4 regions of the Cedecea selenatireducens genome follow, and region 1 is predicted to be linked to each of the others. Evidence: predicted binding sites of a transcription regulator. Region 1 holds the regulator's gene; each other region holds the start of a gene.
The links. Region 1 encodes LexA, which represses DNA repair genes until DNA is damaged. Its sites were predicted from a motif close to TNCTGTATGTACATACAGNA; they were not measured.
Positions count from the first base shown of each region.

Region 1 (4,305 bases):
GCGTGGTCGATCAGCGCATTTGCGGAGACCGTTGGGGCGGTAGCGTCCGGAGAATATGGGACGTTGCGCAGCAGGTTCAGGTAGCAGTCCAGCTGTTCGGTGAGCTGTTCACGGGTCAGTGAGCGCTGGCGTGAGGCAAGCAGCGCGGTACAGCACAGGTTCATGGCGTTGGCCGCCCCTGCGTTGTTGATTCTCACCATCAGGTCAGCGGCGATATTGTTCACCGTCGGCGTTAACCAGGCGGGACGAATCGCTTCAATCGGATCGATAGAATCTTTCCATTCCGGCACATGCTGGTTCAGGTAGGCCATCAGCGGCAGCGGTTCACCGAAGTTAACGTAGCCCTGACCCAGGTTACGCAGCTTACTCAGGCCGCGAACCATCTGCATGAAGCTCTCTTTTTCTTTTGTCGCACCGCGCAGTTCTTTCGCGTAAGTGCCCACTTCCATTACGTGCTCGTAGCCGATGTAAATCGGCACCAGGGTAATCGGACGGGTGCCGCCGCGCAGCATTGCCTGAATCGTCATCGACAGCGTGCCGGTCTTCGGATCCAGCAGGCGACCGGTACGGGAACGGCCACCCTCGACAAAGTACTCCACGGAATAGCCACGGCTGAACAGCTCGCCGAGGTACTCGCGGAACACCGTAGAGTAAAGCTTGTTGCCCTTGAAGGTACGACGAATAAAGAAGGCGCCCAGGCGGCGGAAAATCGGGCCGGCCGGCCAGAAGTTCAGGTTAATCCCGGCGGCGATATGCGGCGGAACCAGCCCCTGGTGATAAAGCACGTAGGAGAGCAGCAGATAATCCATGTGGCTGCGGTGGCAGGGCACATAGACAATTTCGTGGCCGTCGTGGGCAAGCTGGCGCACGCGCTCGGCGTTGTGCACGTTAATGCCCTGATAGAGGCGGTTCCAGGTTAAGCCTAAAACCCGGTCCGTTAAACGTACGGCTTCGTAGGAGAAGTTGGCGGCAATCTCTTCCATCAGCGCGACGGCGTTTTGCTGCGCTTTTTCGTGGGAGATTTTCTTGCTGCGGGCTTCGTCTTCTACCGTGCGGGCAATCGCTTTTGACGCCAGCAGCTTGTTGAAGAGATCCTGGCGAACCGGCAGACGTGGGCCTACTGCGGCCAGGCGCTGGCGGGCAAAGTGGGTACGCGCCACGCGAGCCAGTTTTTGGGCGATAATTTTGTCGGTGCCGTGTTCGGTCGCCATGCGGCGCAGCGAAACCGGCGGAGAGAAACGGACAAAGCTATCGCGGCCCAGCCACGAAACCGCAAAGAATTTCTGGACGCCGTTCAGGGTACGTAAAGGCGGATTGATTTCCCCTTTCTCGCGTCCTGGGGAGCGGCCAAACATCACGGAAACCGGCACCATCTGCACATCGAGATCCGGGTTGCTGCGGTGCAGATCCAGATAGTCGTGGAACAGTTTTACCGACTCTTCTTTTGGCGTGTAGTAGGTAAAGACGCGCGGGCCGCCGTGGATAAACACGTAGCGCGGCAGCAGTACGCCGTCAATTTCCAAAGGTTCCAGCGGGTCCGGCAGGTCGTGATCCAGGCATTGGGCACGCAGCGTCAGTAGGTCTGCCTTAGAATTGTAGGGCAGGACGTACATAATCGGGCGTGAGGGATCCAGACCGAGCTCGGTTTGCGGATCGGCCGGGATAGACTTGCTTTTTACCAGAACGCTTAATGGTAAATTCAGTAATTTGTAGTAAATTCTTGGCCAGCCTGACATAGATGATGTAAAGCCTCAGGTTAATAATGCAAATGCGCCGCAAGGATATCAGAAACTCTGGGGAATTTCTGTGGCGCTGCGATTTAGACTCAATGAGCATTGACGCTCAATATTTAAAAAGGTTTCCTTTAATGGCGAATAATACCACCGGCATCACCCGCATTATTAAGGCTGCAGGCTACTCATGGAAGGGACTGCGAGCGGCCTGGATCAACGAAGCTGCATTTCGTCAGGAAGGCGTTGCGGCGGTTATTGCCATCGGCATTGCCTGCTGGCTGGACGTTGATCCTATCACCCGCATTTTACTGATTGGCTCGGTGGTGCTGGTGATGATTGTCGAGATCCTTAACAGCGCCATTGAAGCGCTGGTCGACCGTGTGGGCACCGACTACCACGAGCTTTCAGGGCGAGCCAAAGATATGGGTTCAGCCGCGGTATTGATAGCGATTATTCTTGCGGTTGCGACCTGGGCCACCTTGCTTTGGTCACATTTGCGATAGTCCTTCCAGAATAGTTTAAGTCGCTGGTTTTTTGCTTAATTTGTGGTTTCAAATTCGCCCGGGGCTGTATATACTCACAGCATAACTGTATAAACACCCAGGGGGCGGAATGAAAGCACTAACTACCAGGCAGCAAGAGGTGTTTGATCTCATTCGGGATCATATCAACCAGACCGGCATGCCACCTACGCGCGCCGAAATTGCACAACGTCTGGGGTTCCGTTCTCCAAACGCCGCTGAAGAGCATCTCAAAGCGCTGGCGCGTAAAGGTGCCATCGAGATTGTTTCCGGTGCATCACGCGGCATTCGTTTGCTGGTTGAAGAAGAAAGCGGCCTGCCGCTTGTAGGCCGTGTGGCCGCCGGTGAGCCGCTGCTGGCACAGCAGCACATCGAAGGCCACTACCAGGTTGACCCGTCGCTGTTTAAACCGAATGCCGATTTCCTGCTGCGCGTCAGCGGCATGTCGATGAAAGATATCGGCATCATGGACGGCGATTTGCTTGCGGTTCACAAAACGCAGGACGTGCGTAACGGCCAGGTCGTTGTCGCGCGTATCGACGATGAAGTCACCGTGAAACGCCTGAAAAAGCAGGGTAACACCGTGCATCTGCTGCCTGAAAACAGCGAATTCCAGCCTATTGTGGTCGATCTTCGCGAGCAGAACTTTAGCATTGAAGGTCTGGCCGTCGGGGTGATCCGCAACGGTGAATGGCTGTAACACGTCTTCTGGTGGTGCGGTAAACCTGCTGTACCACCCGCTTTAAACCCCTCTATTTTCCTCTGGATCATTCCCATGCGATTCTTCTCGTCAACGGATGGTGCGCTTTGGCGACTGGCGCTGCCGATGATTTTTTCCAATATTACCGTGCCGCTGCTGGGCCTGGTTGACACCGCCGTCATCGGCCATCTCGACAGCCCGACCTATCTCGGCGGCGTGGCTATCGGCGCTACGGCGACCAGCTTCCTGTTTATGCTGCTGCTGTTTCTGCGTATGAGCACCACCGGATTAACGGCGCAGGCGTTTGGCGCAAACGATCCACAGCGGCTGGCGCGCGCGCTGGTTCAGCCGCTGATGCTGGCGCTGATCGCCGGGCTTGCCATCGTGCTACTGCGTTATCCACTGATCACCCTCGCGCTGCACGTCGTTGGCGGCAACGAAGAGGTGCTGTATCAGGCTCGTCGTTTCCTGGAGATCCGCTGGCTGAGTGCCCCCGCATCGCTGGCTAACCTCGTGCTGTTGGGCTGGCTGCTGGGCGTTCAGTATGCGCGGGCACCGGTGATCCTGCTGGTGGTGGGAAACCTTATCAATATCGTGCTCGATCTTTGGCTGGTGATGGGGCTGCACATGAACGTGCAGGGGGCGGCGCTGGCGACGGCGGTGTCTGAATACGCCACGTTTTTCATCGGCCTGCTGATGGTGCACAAAGTCCTGAAGCTGCGCGGCATTAGCTGGGCACGCCTTAAAACGGCCTGGCAGGGGGATCTACGCAAGCTGCTGGCACTGAACCGCGACATCATGCTGCGTTCGCTGCTGCTGCAAATATGCTTTGCCTCCATCACCATCTTTGGCGCACGTCTCGGCAGCGAAATTGTGGCGGTGAACGCCGTGCTGATGACGCTGCTGACCTTCACCGCCTACGCGCTGGACGGCTTCGCTTATGCGGTGGAAGCTCATTCTGGCCAGGCCTACGGCGCACGTAACCGTGGGCAACTGCTGGAGGTTTGGGGCGCAGCGTGCAGGCAGGCCGGGTTGGTCGCGGTGGCGTTTGCCGCTCTCTATGCCGTTGCCGGAGAACACATCGTCGCGCTGCTGACATCCTTGCCGGAGCTGCGTCAGCAGGCCGACCGCTACCTTGCCTGGCAGGTGATATTGCCGATGGTGGGCGTCTGGTGCTACCTGCTGGACGGGATGTTTATTGGTGCCACGCGCGGGGCCGAGATGCGAAACAGCATGGCGGTTGCCGCCCTGGGCTTTGGCGTGACGCTGCTTACGCTGCCGCTGTTTGGCAACCACGCTTTATGGTTGTCGCTGGCGGTATTTTTGGCTTTGCGCGGCCTGTCGCTCGGTT
Region 1 covers NZ_JBHIKW010000003.1:472,353-476,657, reverse strand. Annotated here, with positions in the region: gene plsB (glycerol-3-phosphate 1-O-acyltransferase PlsB) at 1-1,736, opposite strand, end outside; gene ACE38U_RS07710 (diacylglycerol kinase) at 1,868-2,236, shown strand; gene lexA (transcriptional repressor LexA) at 2,346-2,954, shown strand; gene dinF (MATE family efflux transporter DinF) at 3,030-4,305, shown strand, end outside.

Region 2 (4,305 bases), on a different contig from region 1:
CAAAAACCGGTCACCATCAGGCGATGCGCGTCGCCTCCGTTACGGGAAGCCCAACTGGCCACATGGTCAAGGTCGCCCAGCACCTGATTGTCCGGCACTTTTGAAACCAGCCCGCTCAGCAACGTTGGAATATCGGCGAAGTCTCCCGGTTCGCCCTGGCGAAAGTAAAGTTCTGGCGCGATGGCCAGATACCCTTCAAGCGCCAGTCGGCGGCAAAGATCGCGGATATGTTCATGTACGCCAAAAATCTCCTGAACGACGATAACCACAGGAAGCGGCCCATCGGCATTTTTAGGCCGCGCGTGATAAGCCGGCATATTGTCGCCCTGGCTTGGAATGGATGTTTCCCCGGAAACAATGGCATCGTCCGGTGTTAACACGGTGGTGGAAGCGATGGGTGAGGCCGCCGGTGCGAAGCCTTCGCCCGGTGTGTTATGTGTTGTTTGCTTTTGTTTCATGGTTTTCTCCGAACCAGCATTAGCGCAGTGTGATAACTATAGCCAGGATTAGTAGCAAATCTGGTCGCCAAAAAACGCAGATGAAGTTCAAAAAATAGCCCGATCGATTCGTATGTGTGACTTTGGTCACTTATGTGAATACAAATAATGTAATTTGTTTCATTCAAAGTGAGCGTCATCACGAAATTATGCTCAGGGGTTCTGTAAAGTGTCGCTTTGCTTCTCCTGAAACCTACTCAACAGAGGAGTCTGTTATGTCCAAGTCTGATGTTTTCCATCTCGGCCTCACTAAAAATGACCTGCAAGGGGCTACGCTCGCCATCGTCCCTGGCGATCCTGAGCGTGTGGAAAAAATCGCCGCGCTGATGGACAAGCCGGTTAAGCTGGCTGCCCATCGTGAATTCACCTCCTGGCGTGCTGAGCTGGACGGTAAGCCGGTTATCATCTGTTCTACCGGCATCGGTGGCCCTTCTACTTCTATTGCGGTTGAAGAACTGGCGCAGCTTGGCATCCGTACTTTCCTGCGCGTCGGGACTACCGGTGCGATTCAGCCGAACATCAACGTGGGCGACGTGCTGGTGACTACCGCATCCGTTCGTCTTGACGGGGCCAGCCTGCACTTTGCGCCAATGGAATATCCGGCTGTGGCAGACTTCGCTTGTACCACTGCGCTGGTTGAAGCGGCAAAAGCCGTAGGTGCCACGACCCACATTGGCGTAACCGCCTCTTCAGACACCTTCTACCCGGGGCAGGAGCGTTACGATACGCTGTCCGGCCGCGTCGTTAGCCGCTTCAAGGGCTCGATGAAAGAGTGGCAGGAGATGGGCGTGATGAACTATGAAATGGAATCCGCCACGCTGTTGACCATGTGCTCCAGCCAGGGCCTGCGTGCGGGTATGGTTGCCGGGGTTATCGTGAACCGTACTCAGCAAGAGATCCCTAACGCGGAAACCATGAAGAAAACGGAAAGCCACGCGGTGAAAATCGTGGTCGAAGCGGCCCGTCGCCTGCTGTAGTTTTCCCTGTTTTCAATTCGAAGCCGGCGCTCGCCGGCTTTTTTTATGCTTTGCGTAGCGCCTTCCGGAAAATCCCTTTTCATCTGGACATTTATACAGCAGAATTTTATCTTGCCGCTGTTGGTATCGTTTTGGGGGAAGCATGGATATTTCACTGTTGTTTGGGCTGGGCATTGGGCTGGTGGGCTTACTGACCGGTTGGCTTATTGCCAGCCTGCGTGCGGCTCAGCGGCTGGCGGCTTTGCACGAAGAACAGCGTGAAATCTACGGGGAGCTTGCCGCCGCGCGCCAGGAGCTTCAGCAAAGCCAACACTGGCGGGAAGAGTGCGAGCAGCTTAACCGTGAAGTCCGTGCCCAAATGGAAATTAACAGCGGGCAGGAAGCTGACATCCGTGAATTAACCACGCTGCTGGAGCAAACGCGGCTCAATGCCGAAGATAAGCACCGTCAAATGCTCAACAGCGAGCAGCGCCTTAACGAGCAGTTTGAGAATCTGGCAAACCGTATTTTTGAGCAGAGCGGGCGCAAGGTAGAGGAACAGAATCGCCAAAGCCTGAATGTGCTCCTTTCGCCACTTCGCGAACAGCTCGACGGCTTCCGTCGCCAGGTCCAGGAGAGTTTTGGCCAGGAGGCGCGCGAGCGCCATACGCTAACGCACGAAATCCGCAATCTGCAGCAGCTCAACGCCCATATGGCGCAAGAGGCGCTGAACCTCACCAAAGCGCTGAAGGGCGACAACAAAACCCAGGGCAACTGGGGGGAAGTGGTGTTAACCCGCGTGCTTGAAGCTTCTGGCCTGCGCGAAGGTCATGAATACCAGACTCAGGTGAACATCCAGCTTGAGAACAACAGCCGTATGCAACCGGACGTCATTGTTCGCCTGCCGCAGGGCAAAGACGTTGTTATCGATGCGAAAATGACGCTGGTGGCTTATGAGCGCTACTTCAACGGTGAAGATGAACTCACGCGTGAAAGCGCGCTGAATGAGCATATTGCCGCTATCCGCAGCCATATTCGCCTTCTGGGCCGTAAGGATTACCAGCAACTGCCGGGGCTGCGTTCGCTGGACTACGTGCTGATGTTCATCCCGGTTGAACCCGCCTTCTTGCTGGCGATCGATCGCCAACCCGAGCTGATTAGCGAAGCGCTGAAAAACAACATTATGCTGGTCAGCCCGACGACGCTGCTGGTGGCGCTGCGTACCATTGCCAATTTGTGGCGCTATGAGCATCAAAGCCGTAACGCCCAGCAAATCGCCGAGCGCGCCGGGCGTCTGTACGACAAAATGCGCCTGTTCGTGGATGATATGTCCGCGATTGGCCAAAGCCTCGATAAGGCACAAGATAACTACCGTCAGGCGATGAAAAAGCTTTCGTCGGGGCGTGGAAATATCCTGGTTCAGGCAGAGGCATTTCGCGGGCTTGGGGTAGAAGTGAAGCGAGAGATTAACCCAGATCTGGTCGAACGTGCTCATCAGGGAGATGAAGATGATTCCGCACGGCTGGGCCACGAGAGCGCAGAATCAGCGCCCGAATTTGATGAATTTGCTTCACAACGCTCAGGAGAAGGGCGTTGAGCTAAGGTTTAGCCGCACGGTTGAATCATAGGGCTTTCGCGCCCATTCTGTTACACTTCCCGAACATTTTCTTGATTAAGCAGGCATTGAGATGGTTGATGAATCCCAGGAGTCCGGATCCAAGGAAACAACGCACTTTGGCTTCCGTACCGTAGCCAAAGAGCAGAAGGTCGATATGGTGGCGAACGTGTTCCACTCTGTTGCGGCGAAGTACGACGTAATGAACGACCTGATGTCTTTTGGTATCCACCGGTTGTGGAAACGTTACACGATTGACTGTAGCGGCGTACGTCGCGGCCAGCGCGTGCTGGACCTTGCGGGCGGCACGGGCGATCTGACGGCGAAATTCTCTCGCCTGGTGGGTGACACCGGTGAAGTGGTGCTGGCGGACATCAATGACTCGATGCTGAAAATGGGGCGCGAAAAGCTACGCAACATCGGCATTGTTGGGAACGTGAGATACGTGCAGGCCAACGCCGAAGCGCTGCCGTTCCCCGACAACACCTTTGACTGCATCACCATTTCATTTGGCCTGCGCAACGTCACAGACAAAGACGCCGCGCTGCGCTCAATGTTCCGCGTCCTCAAGCCTGGTGGCCGCCTGCTGGTGCTTGAGTTTTCCAAACCTGCCTTCGAACCGCTAAACAAAGCCTACGACGCATACTCCTTCCACATTCTGCCGCGCATTGGTGAGATGGTGGCACAGGATGGCGAAAGCTACCGCTACCTGGCAGAATCTATCCGCATGCATCCGGACCAGGAAACGCTCAAAGGGATGATGGAAGAAGCAGGTTTTGAAAACACCACCTATTACAATATGACCGGTGGGATTGTCGCCCTGCACCGTGGCTATAAATTTTAACCAGGGAGCCGCGATGCCGTTTATGCCGCTTATGACCGCCGGAATCGAAGGTGTGCTGAACACCTTCCTCTGGCGCGACCGTAGCCTGAAATCTGCGCGCCAGCGCCTGCAGGGCAAGACGCTGCGCATCAGCCTGAAAGAGTTTTCTGCCCCGCTGGTGCTGGCGTTCAGTGAACAACAGCTGGATGTCCTGAGCCAGTGGGAAGGCGAGGCGGATTGCCAGGTCACAACGCGTATTGGCGTATTGCCGAAGCTGCGCGATCGTCAACAGCTTACCGCCCTGATTCGCAGCGGTGAGCTGGAGGTTGAAGGTGACATTCAGGTTGTACAAAATCTGGCATCGCTAATGGATCTCGCGGAGTTTGACCCTGCGGAACTGCTGGCGCCCTACAT
Region 2 covers NZ_JBHIKW010000019.1:27,740-32,044, forward strand. Annotated here, with positions in the region: gene ACE38U_RS20810 (dienelactone hydrolase family protein) at 1-458, opposite strand, end outside; gene udp (uridine phosphorylase) at 713-1,474, shown strand; gene rmuC (DNA recombination protein RmuC) at 1,617-3,050, shown strand; gene ubiE (bifunctional demethylmenaquinone methyltransferase/2-methoxy-6-polyprenyl-1,4-benzoquinol methylase UbiE) at 3,142-3,912, shown strand; gene ubiJ (ubiquinone biosynthesis protein UbiJ) at 3,926-4,305, shown strand, end outside.
Region 2: rmuC (DNA recombination protein RmuC) is a predicted target of LexA. The motif match lies at 1,556-1,575, and genes of this name have one in related genera.

Region 3 (4,305 bases), on a different contig from region 1:
AGCTTTCTTCAGTAACGCTTCAATCCACTCCACATCCGGAACGTTTGGGGAGTGAATGTCATACACGCCCGGCCCGATTTCGTTCGGGTATTCGAACTCTTTGAACGACTCTAGCAGATCCATATCGGAACGAGAGGTCTCGATGGTTATCACGTCTGCATCCAGCGCCGCGATAGAGTCCATGATGTCGTTGAACTCGCAGTAACACATATGGGTATGGATCTGGGTGTCGTCACGCACCACGGCGGCGTTCAGTCGGAAGGCTTCCACGCCCCACGCCAGATAAGCCTGCCAGTCGGACTGACGCAGCGGTAAACCTTCACGCAGAGCGGGCTCATCAATCTGGATGATACCGATACCCGCAGCTTCCAGATCCGCCACTTCATCACGCAGGGCCAGGGCAATCTGCTTCGCGATAGTCTCGCGAGAAACATCTTCGCGCGGGAAGGACCAGCAAAGAATCGTGACTGGGCCGGTCAGCATGCCTTTTACCGGTTTGTCGGTCAGGGACTGCGCGTATTTCGCCCACTCAACGGTGATTGGCTCAGGACGGCTGATGTCACCGATAACAATCGGCGGCTTAACGCAGCGGGAGCCGTAACTCTGCACCCAGCCATTCTGAGTAAACACAAAACCATCCAGATGTTCGCCGAAGTACTCAACCATGTCGTTACGCTCGGCTTCGCCGTGCACCAGCACGTCCAGGCCCAGACGCTCCTGCTCGGCAATCGCCTGTTTAATGTGTTCGGCGATGCCGGTGCGGTAGTTGTTGGCATCCAGCTTCCCTTTCTTGAAGTCCAGGCGCAGGCCACGGATTTCGGTCGTTTGCGGGAAGGAGCCGATGGTCGTCGTTGGCCACGCCGGCAGATTGAAACGTTCACGCTGTGCCGCCGCACGCGCGGTATAGGAACTCTGGCGCTGGCTGTCCTGCGCGGTGATTTTCGCCAGGCGTTCGCCCACTGCGGCATTGTGCACGCGCTTAGACTGACGGCGAGCCTGAATCGGCGCACTCCATTCGGCAATTTTCGCAGTATCGCCGCTGTTCAGCGCTTCGGTCAGTAAGGACAGCTCGGCACACTTCTGCAGGGCAAAGGCAAACCAGCTTTTAACTTCAGCATCCAGACGAGTCTCTACGCTCAGGTCGATTGGGCTGTGCAGCAGGGAGCAGGAAGAGGCAACCCACAGGTCACGTTTACCCACCAGGTCTTTCAGTTGAGCGTATTTCTCCGTCAGGTCGGCACGCCAGACGTTACGGCCGTTGATCACGCCCGCAGACAGCAGCCAGTTTGCAGGCAGCTTCTGATGAATCTCTTTCACATCATCTTTGCCGTGAACAAAGTCTACGTGCAGGCCCTGTACCGGCAGCGCGGTGATGGTATCCAGGTTTGGCCCCACCCCTTCGAAATAGGTAGTTAGCAGCAGCTTAACCTGGCCGGTCAACGCGTCGTAAGCTGGTTTGAACGCATCAAGCCACGCCTTTGGCAGCTCCAGAACCAGCGCAGGCTCGTCGATCTGCACCCATTCAACGCCGCGTTTCGCCAGCTCGGCCAGCACCTGCTGGTAAACCGGCAGAATGTCTTTCAGCAGGCTCAGGCGGTCAAACTGTTCGCCCTTCACTTTGCCCAGCCACAGGTAAGTCACCGGGCCCAGCAGCACGGGCTTCACGTTATGGCCCAGCGCAAGCGCCTCGTCGACTTCTTCCAGCAGCTGAGCCCAGGTCAGTTTGAACTGCTGACCTTTGGTAAATTCCGGCACCATGTAGTGGTAGTTAGTGTTGAACCATTTGGTCATTTCAGCGGCGGCGGCAGGCTCGCCGGTTGGCGCACGACCACGACCAATGCGGAACAGCGTATCGATATCGACGCTGCCGTCTTTGTTCTGATGACGAGCCGGCACGTTACCGAGCAGCAGGCTGGTGGTCAGAACATGGTCGTACCAGGCAAAGTCGCCCACCGGCAGTAATTCAACGCCGGCCTGTTTTTGTTGGTCCCAGTGGCGGGCGCGCAGCTCGCGGCCAACCGCCAGTAATTCTTCACGGGAGGTATTTCCTGCCCAGTAGCTTTCCTGTGCTTTTTTCAACTCGCGCTTAAGGCCGACGCGAGGGAACCCCAGGGTGTGATTATGGATTGTCATGGTCTGTCCTCTATTCGGTGCGATGTATTTAGCCATCCAGATGTTTACACTTCTATAATCCGCAGGTACTGTATATTCCTCAAGCGCAATTTGTTCATGCCGAAGTGAAGGACTTTCATGATCGAGATTAAACACCTGCGGACGCTGCAAGCGTTACGACACAGCGGTTCGCTGGCCGCCGCCGCCGCCGCACTGCATCAGACCCAGTCGGCCCTATCCCACCAGTTCAGCGATCTGGAGCAACGGCTTGGCTTCCGCCTGTTTATCCGTAAAAGTCAGCCGCTTCGCTTCACGCCACAGGGGGAGATCCTGCTGCAGCTTGCCGAACAGGTATTACCGCAGATTGGCCGCGCGCTGCAGGCCTGCAATGAGCCGCACCAGACCCGGCTGCGTATTGCGATTGAGTGTCATAGCTGCATTCAGTGGCTGACGCCTGCCCTGGAAACCTTCCGCCAGCACTGGCCGCAGGTGGAGATGGACTTTAAATCCGGCGTTACGTTTGATCCGCAGCCTGCGCTGCAGCAGGGCGAGCTGGATATCGTTCTGACATCAGATATTTTGCCGCGCAGCGGGCTACATTATTCACCGATGTTTGATTTTGAAGTGCGCCTGGTGATGGCGACCGACCACCCACTGGCGAAGAAAGAGAGCATTAAGCCTGATGACCTGGCGCTTGAAACGCTGCTTATCTACCCGGTACAGCGTGAACGCATGGATATCTGGCGTCATTTCCTGCAGCCCGCAGGAGTGAGCCCGTCGCTGAAAAACGTCGATAACACGCTGCTGCTGATTCAGATGGTGTCGGCACGGATGGGGATTGCCGCTCTGCCGCACTGGGTGGTGGAAAGCTTTGAGCACCAGGGCCTGATTGTTACCAGAACCCTGGGCGAAGGTTTATGGAGCCGCCTGTACGCCGCGGTACGTGACGGCGAACAGCGCCAGCCGGTGACCGAAGCGTTTATTCGCTCGACGCGCCAGCATGCCTGCGACCATTTACCGTTTGTGAAGAACGCGGAGCGACCCATCGGCGATGTACCCACAGCGAGGCCATTATCACCGTTCCCCCAATGATAAAGCTCGGCCAGTGGGGCTGCTCCTGCCAGATGGCAAGATTCACCAGCAGCCCGGCCGGGACATGCACGTTGTTCATGATGCCGAGCGTGCCGGCGTCCACCTGAGTTGCGCCGTAGTTCCACATAAAATAACCCAGCCCGGAAGCGACCACGCCAAGCCAGACCAGAATCCCCCACTGTAGCGTGGTGGTGGGCAATTTCTGCGGATTGCCCAGCGCAAACCAGGCAACAACGGCGACGATAAACGCCCCCAGATAGAACCACGAAAACGCGCAGTGCTGCGGCATCGGGTGAGTTTCCATCAGACGCTTGTAGCCCACCATGCCGATGGCAAAGCAGATATTAGCGCCCTGCACCAGCAGCAGGCCTATCCAGAAGTGATCGCTCACTTTGTCGTAGCGAATAATCGCCGCCCCGATAACCGCCAGTCCCGCGCTCAACGCATAGCCCCAGCGCAGTTTATTGCCGCTCAGCAGATCATAGATAAGCGTGACGTACAGCGGCGTCATCACCGTGAAAAGCAGGAATTCGGAAACCGTGAGGTAGAGATAGGCGCGGAAGCTGAACAGGTACATCACGCCGAGCTGCAGCGCCCCCACCAGCATATACAGCAGCAGGGTTTTTAGCCGGTATCCCTTGAAGCGCAGGAACGGCAGAAACACCAGCGCGGCCAGGCCGATCCGCATCAGCACCGAGAAATAGCTGTCCACATGCCCGGCAAGGTATTCCCCAATCAGGCTAAAAGAGAAGGCCCACAGAATCGTGGTAATGATGAGTAATGGCACAATGAGCGGTCCGTAACGAACAAGATTGCGCCATTGTACTCAGAGGGCGTTACATCGGCTTAACTATTTAGTTGACGAGTGATTATTAATAAACCACTCGTCATTGTGCCTGTTATTCAGCCTTAAGGAACAACTTGCGAAGGTAGTGCGGCACGGCGTTATCGCCGTTGGTACCAATCACCTCAAGCTCCGGCAGCAGGTCTTTCAGGCGCTGGTGAGCGTTGCCCATGATGCAGCCCTTGCCGGCCATGCTTAGCATTTCTGCGTCGTTCATGCCGTCGCCGAAGGCGATGCACTCTTTCAGGCTGTAGCCC
Region 3 covers NZ_JBHIKW010000019.1:22,898-27,202, reverse strand. Annotated here, with positions in the region: gene metE (5-methyltetrahydropteroyltriglutamate--homocysteine S-methyltransferase) at 1-2,133, opposite strand, end outside; gene metR (HTH-type transcriptional regulator MetR) at 2,251-3,204, shown strand; gene ACE38U_RS20795 (carboxylate/amino acid/amine transporter) at 3,092-3,991, opposite strand; gene yigL (sugar/pyridoxal phosphate phosphatase YigL) at 4,104-4,305, opposite strand, start outside.
Region 3: metR (HTH-type transcriptional regulator MetR) is a predicted target of LexA. The motif match lies at 2,200-2,219, and genes of this name have one in related genera.

Region 4 (4,305 bases), on a different contig from region 1:
GATCTGATTGTTGATTTCGTTCAGCAGGCGCTGGCCTCGCACCAGCCGCAGCCGTCGCTGCTGCACGGTGACCTGTGGTCAGGTAATTGTGCGCTGGGGCCTGACGGACCGTTTATTTACGATCCGGCCTGTTATTGGGGCGACCGCGAGTGTGACCTGGCCATGTTGCCGCTGCACAGCGACCAGCCGCCACAAATCTACGACGGATATCAATCGGTCTCGCCGCTGCCTTCGGGTTTCCTCGAGCGTCAGCCCATTTACCAGCTTTACACCCTGCTTAACCGGGCAATTCTGTTTGGCGGGCAGCATCTGGTCACGGCGCAAAAAGCGCTGGAACGCGTGTTAGCAGCCTGAGAGTGAGCCACTCCAACCCGGAGTGGCTCGTTATCTTATAAAAAGCCGAGCAGCTTAAAGAAGAAGTAGCCCACCACGATAATAATCACCGGCAGGATATAGAGCGGGAAAATCTGCAGCAAGATGGTGTGGTGGGGAACAATCACCTTCGCGTCGAGCTGCGCTTTGCTGAGCCCATCCGGCCCTTTGGCCTGTTCGAGGATCAGCTGATCCTGCACGCCCTCACGCAGGAATTTTGCCTGGCGACTCATACGAGCCCCTGAATCCTGCAGCGCCAGCCCGATGAAAATTAACGCGTAAATCAGCCAAAAGAAGAGGTTTATCTGGCCGTTAAAGTCCGGCTGCGGCGAGTTATACCAGAAAAGATTCAGGAACGGCGTATTAAACCGCATCATCTCGATCATCACGTGGGCAAAATCCATCATCACGGCGTCAATGCCCGGCTGTTTTTCGCTGTGCTGATACATAAACTTCAGGACCGAAATCACGGTCGACAGCAGCGCCGGGATAAAAATCACCCAGCCCGCCACGCGCTTTAAAATCGCAATGCGTCCAGCTTGTTGATACGTCATGCACTCCCCTTTATTAGGACGTAACGTTATACGCTCAAAGTCTACCCCGTATGGCGCTATTTCGCCTGAGCTTTGCGGGCTAATTTTGCAAAAGCGGTAGCTTCGGGCTCCGTTTCCGGCTAAAGATACACAAACATTTCTTTTAGACGAACAGAAAGGAGTCACTTTATGGCCGAAACGCGCCAGATTCTTGCGGCAATTTTTGATATGGATGGACTACTGATTGATTCCGAGCCGCTTTGGGATCGTGCGGAGCTGGACGTGCTGAAAAGCATCGGCGTCGACATTACTCGTCGTAACGAACTGCCCGACACGCTGGGATTGCGCATCGACCTGGTGGTCGAACTGTGGTATTCACGTCAGCCCTGGAACGGGCCCTCACGTGAGGAAGTCACCGCGCGCGTTATCGAGCGTGCAATTTCGCTGGTTGAAGAAGAACGCCCTCTGCTGCCGGGCGTGGTCGAAGCGGTAAAACTGTGCAAAGAACAGGGCCTTAAGGTTGGCCTCGCCTCCGCCTCCCCGCTGCACATGCTGGAAAAAGTGCTTGAGATGTTCGATTTACGCCAGTATTTCGACGCTATCGCCTCCGCTGAACATCTGCCCTACAGCAAACCCCATCCGCAAGTTTACCTGGACGCTGCCGCAAAACTGGGTGTCGATCCGCTTTGTTGCGTCACGCTTGAAGACTCGGTCAACGGCATGATCGCGAGCAAAGCCGCGCGCATGCGCTCTATCGTCGTGCCTGCCGACGAAAACTTTGCCGACCCGCGTTGGTGCCTGGCGGACGTCAAGCTCCCTTCTTTGGTTGAGCTCACCGCGACAGGCCTGAAAGGCTAAATCTCTCGGGCGGCTAATGTCGCCCATCTCCCTGACAAAATGTTACACCGTCACCACTTCCGAATACTGTACAAAAACCCTATACTGGATGAATCGACAGTTTCTTCATTCGGGTTGTATCATGACGGCGGAAGGCCACCTGCTCTTTTCTATTGCCTGCGCAGTTTTTGCCAAAAACGCCGAGCTGACGCCCGTCCTTGCCCAGGGTGACTGGTGGCACATCGTGCCGTCTGCCATTCTGACCTGCCTGCTGCCGGACATTGACCACCCGAAATCCTTCCTGGGCCAGCGGTTAAGCTGGATCTCAAAGCCCGTGGCACGAATGTGCGGCCACCGGGGGTTCACCCACAGCCTGTTTGCGGTGTTTGCCGGGCTGGCGCTGTTTTATCTCAAAGTGCCGGAAAGCTGGGTTATCCCAGCCGATGCGCTGCAGGGCATGGTTTTAGGCTACCTGAGCCACATTCTCGCCGACATGCTGACGCCCGCTGGCGTTCCGCTGCTGTGGCCCTGCCGCTGGCGCTTTCGTTTCCCCGTAGTCCGGCCGCAAAAAGGCAATCAGCTTGAGCGAGCCTTATGCATGGCGCTGTTCGGCCTGGCAGTCTGGATGCCACAAAGCCTGCCCGAAAACGGTGCAGTGCGCTGGTCTTCGCAGATGATAAATTCGCTGCAAACCACCTTTAATAGCTTTATTACCCATCAATCCGGACATTAATTCACCGAAAAATCCTATTTAGTAATAATCAATTCCTTTTGTATATAAGAAGAATCCCCGCCATCTGTTACGCTTTGCAACATAACGGCGGCCCATGCGCTGCCGCATGACAATAAATCAGGAGATATGGGGATGAATTTTCCACTGGTAGCGAACATCGTGGTGTTCGTCGTATTGCTATTGCTGCTGGCGCAAACCCGCCATAAACAATGGAGCCTCGCCAAAAAAGTATTGGCAGGTCTGGTACTGGGCGTCATTTTCGGTCTGGTACTGCACACAATTTATGGCTCCGACAGCGTGGTGCTGAAAGATTCCATTCAGTGGTTTAACGTGGTCGGCAACGGCTATGTACAGCTGCTGCAAATGATCGTTATGCCGCTGGTCTTCGCCTCTATTCTGAGCGCCGTGGCTAAACTGCACAACGCCTCTTCGCTGGGGAAAATCAGCATTCTGTCCATCGGTACGCTGCTGTTCACCACGCTGATTGCCGCGCTGGTCGGGGTACTGGTCACCAACCTGTTCGGTCTGACCGCAGAAGGTCTGGTTCAGGGCAATGCGGAAAATGCGCGTCTGGCGGCGATTCAATCCAACTACATTGGTAAAGTCGCAGACCTGACCGTACCGCAGCTGATCCTCTCCTTCGTACCGAAGAACCCGTTCGCCGATCTGACCGGGGCAAACCCAACGTCTATCATCAGCGTGGTTATCTTCGCCGCCTTCCTGGGCGTCGCGGCGCTGAAACTGCTGAAAGACGATGCGCCGAAAGGCGAGCGTGTTCTGGTTGCCATTGACACCCTGCAAAGCTGGGTGATGAAGCTGGTTCGCCTGGTTATGCAGCTGACGCCATACGGCGTGCTGGCGCTGATGACCAAAGTGGTTGCGGGCTCAAACCTGCAGGACATCATCAAGCTGGGCAGCTTCGTGGTGGCGTCTTACCTTGGCCTGGCGATTATGTTTGGCGTCCACGCTATTCTGCTGGCGTTCAACGGCGTTAGCCCGGTGAAATACTTCCGCAAAGTCTGGCCGGTACTGACCTTCGCGTTTACCAGCCGCTCCAGCGCAGCAAGTATTCCGCTGAACGTCGAAGCGCAAACCCGCCGTCTTGGCGTGCCTGAGTCTATCGCCAGCTTCTCCGCGTCCTTCGGCGCAACCATCGGCCAGAACGGCTGCGCGGGCCTTTACCCGGCAATGCTGGCCGTTATGGTGGCACCAACCGTGGGTATCAACCCGCTGGATCCGGTCTGGATTGCAACCCTGGTGGGTATTGTGACCGTTAGCTCCGCAGGCGTTGCGGGCGTGGGCGGGGGTGCAACCTTCGCAGCGCTGATCGTCCTGCCAGCCATGGGGCTGCCGGTAACGCTGGTCGCGCTGCTGATTTCCGTCGAGCCGCTGATTGATATGGGTCGTACCGCGCTGAACGTCAGCGGTTCAATGACCGCCGGGACCATCACCAGCCAATTGATGAAGCAGACCGACAAAGAGATTCTGAACAGTGAAGAAGAAGTGGAATTAGCCCACCGTTAATCCGAACTGAAATAAAAAGAGGCCGCTATCACTAGCGGCTTTTTTTATACTTCGTTTTCCTGACGCACCTGCCTGGCCCAACGCTGCGCCGACTCCGGTAGGGTAAACGGCGGAGACTGACGGAAGGCATCGCCCAACAAGACAAATGCCACATACTGCCCGCGCAGCAGGTAGACATCTTTAAACCCGTCCACGCGCCATGCATGCGCGGGTGGCGCAGGCTCCACGCGAGGCTTATAGGTAATGACAGGTCGGGTGTTCGGTTGACGTAGTGGTTTCATAGGCAACGGGATTTAAACTGGATTA
Region 4 covers NZ_JBHIKW010000011.1:60,923-65,227, reverse strand. Annotated here, with positions in the region: gene ACE38U_RS17285 (fructosamine kinase family protein) at 1-354, shown strand, start outside; gene ACE38U_RS17280 (YniB family protein) at 390-926, opposite strand; gene hxpB (hexitol phosphatase HxpB) at 1,095-1,763, shown strand; gene ACE38U_RS17270 (metal-dependent hydrolase) at 1,885-2,475, shown strand; gene ACE38U_RS17265 (L-cystine transporter) at 2,608-3,999, shown strand; gene cedA (cell division activator CedA) at 4,044-4,280, opposite strand.
Region 4: ACE38U_RS17270 (metal-dependent hydrolase) is a predicted target of LexA. The motif match lies at 1,846-1,865, and genes of this name have one in related genera.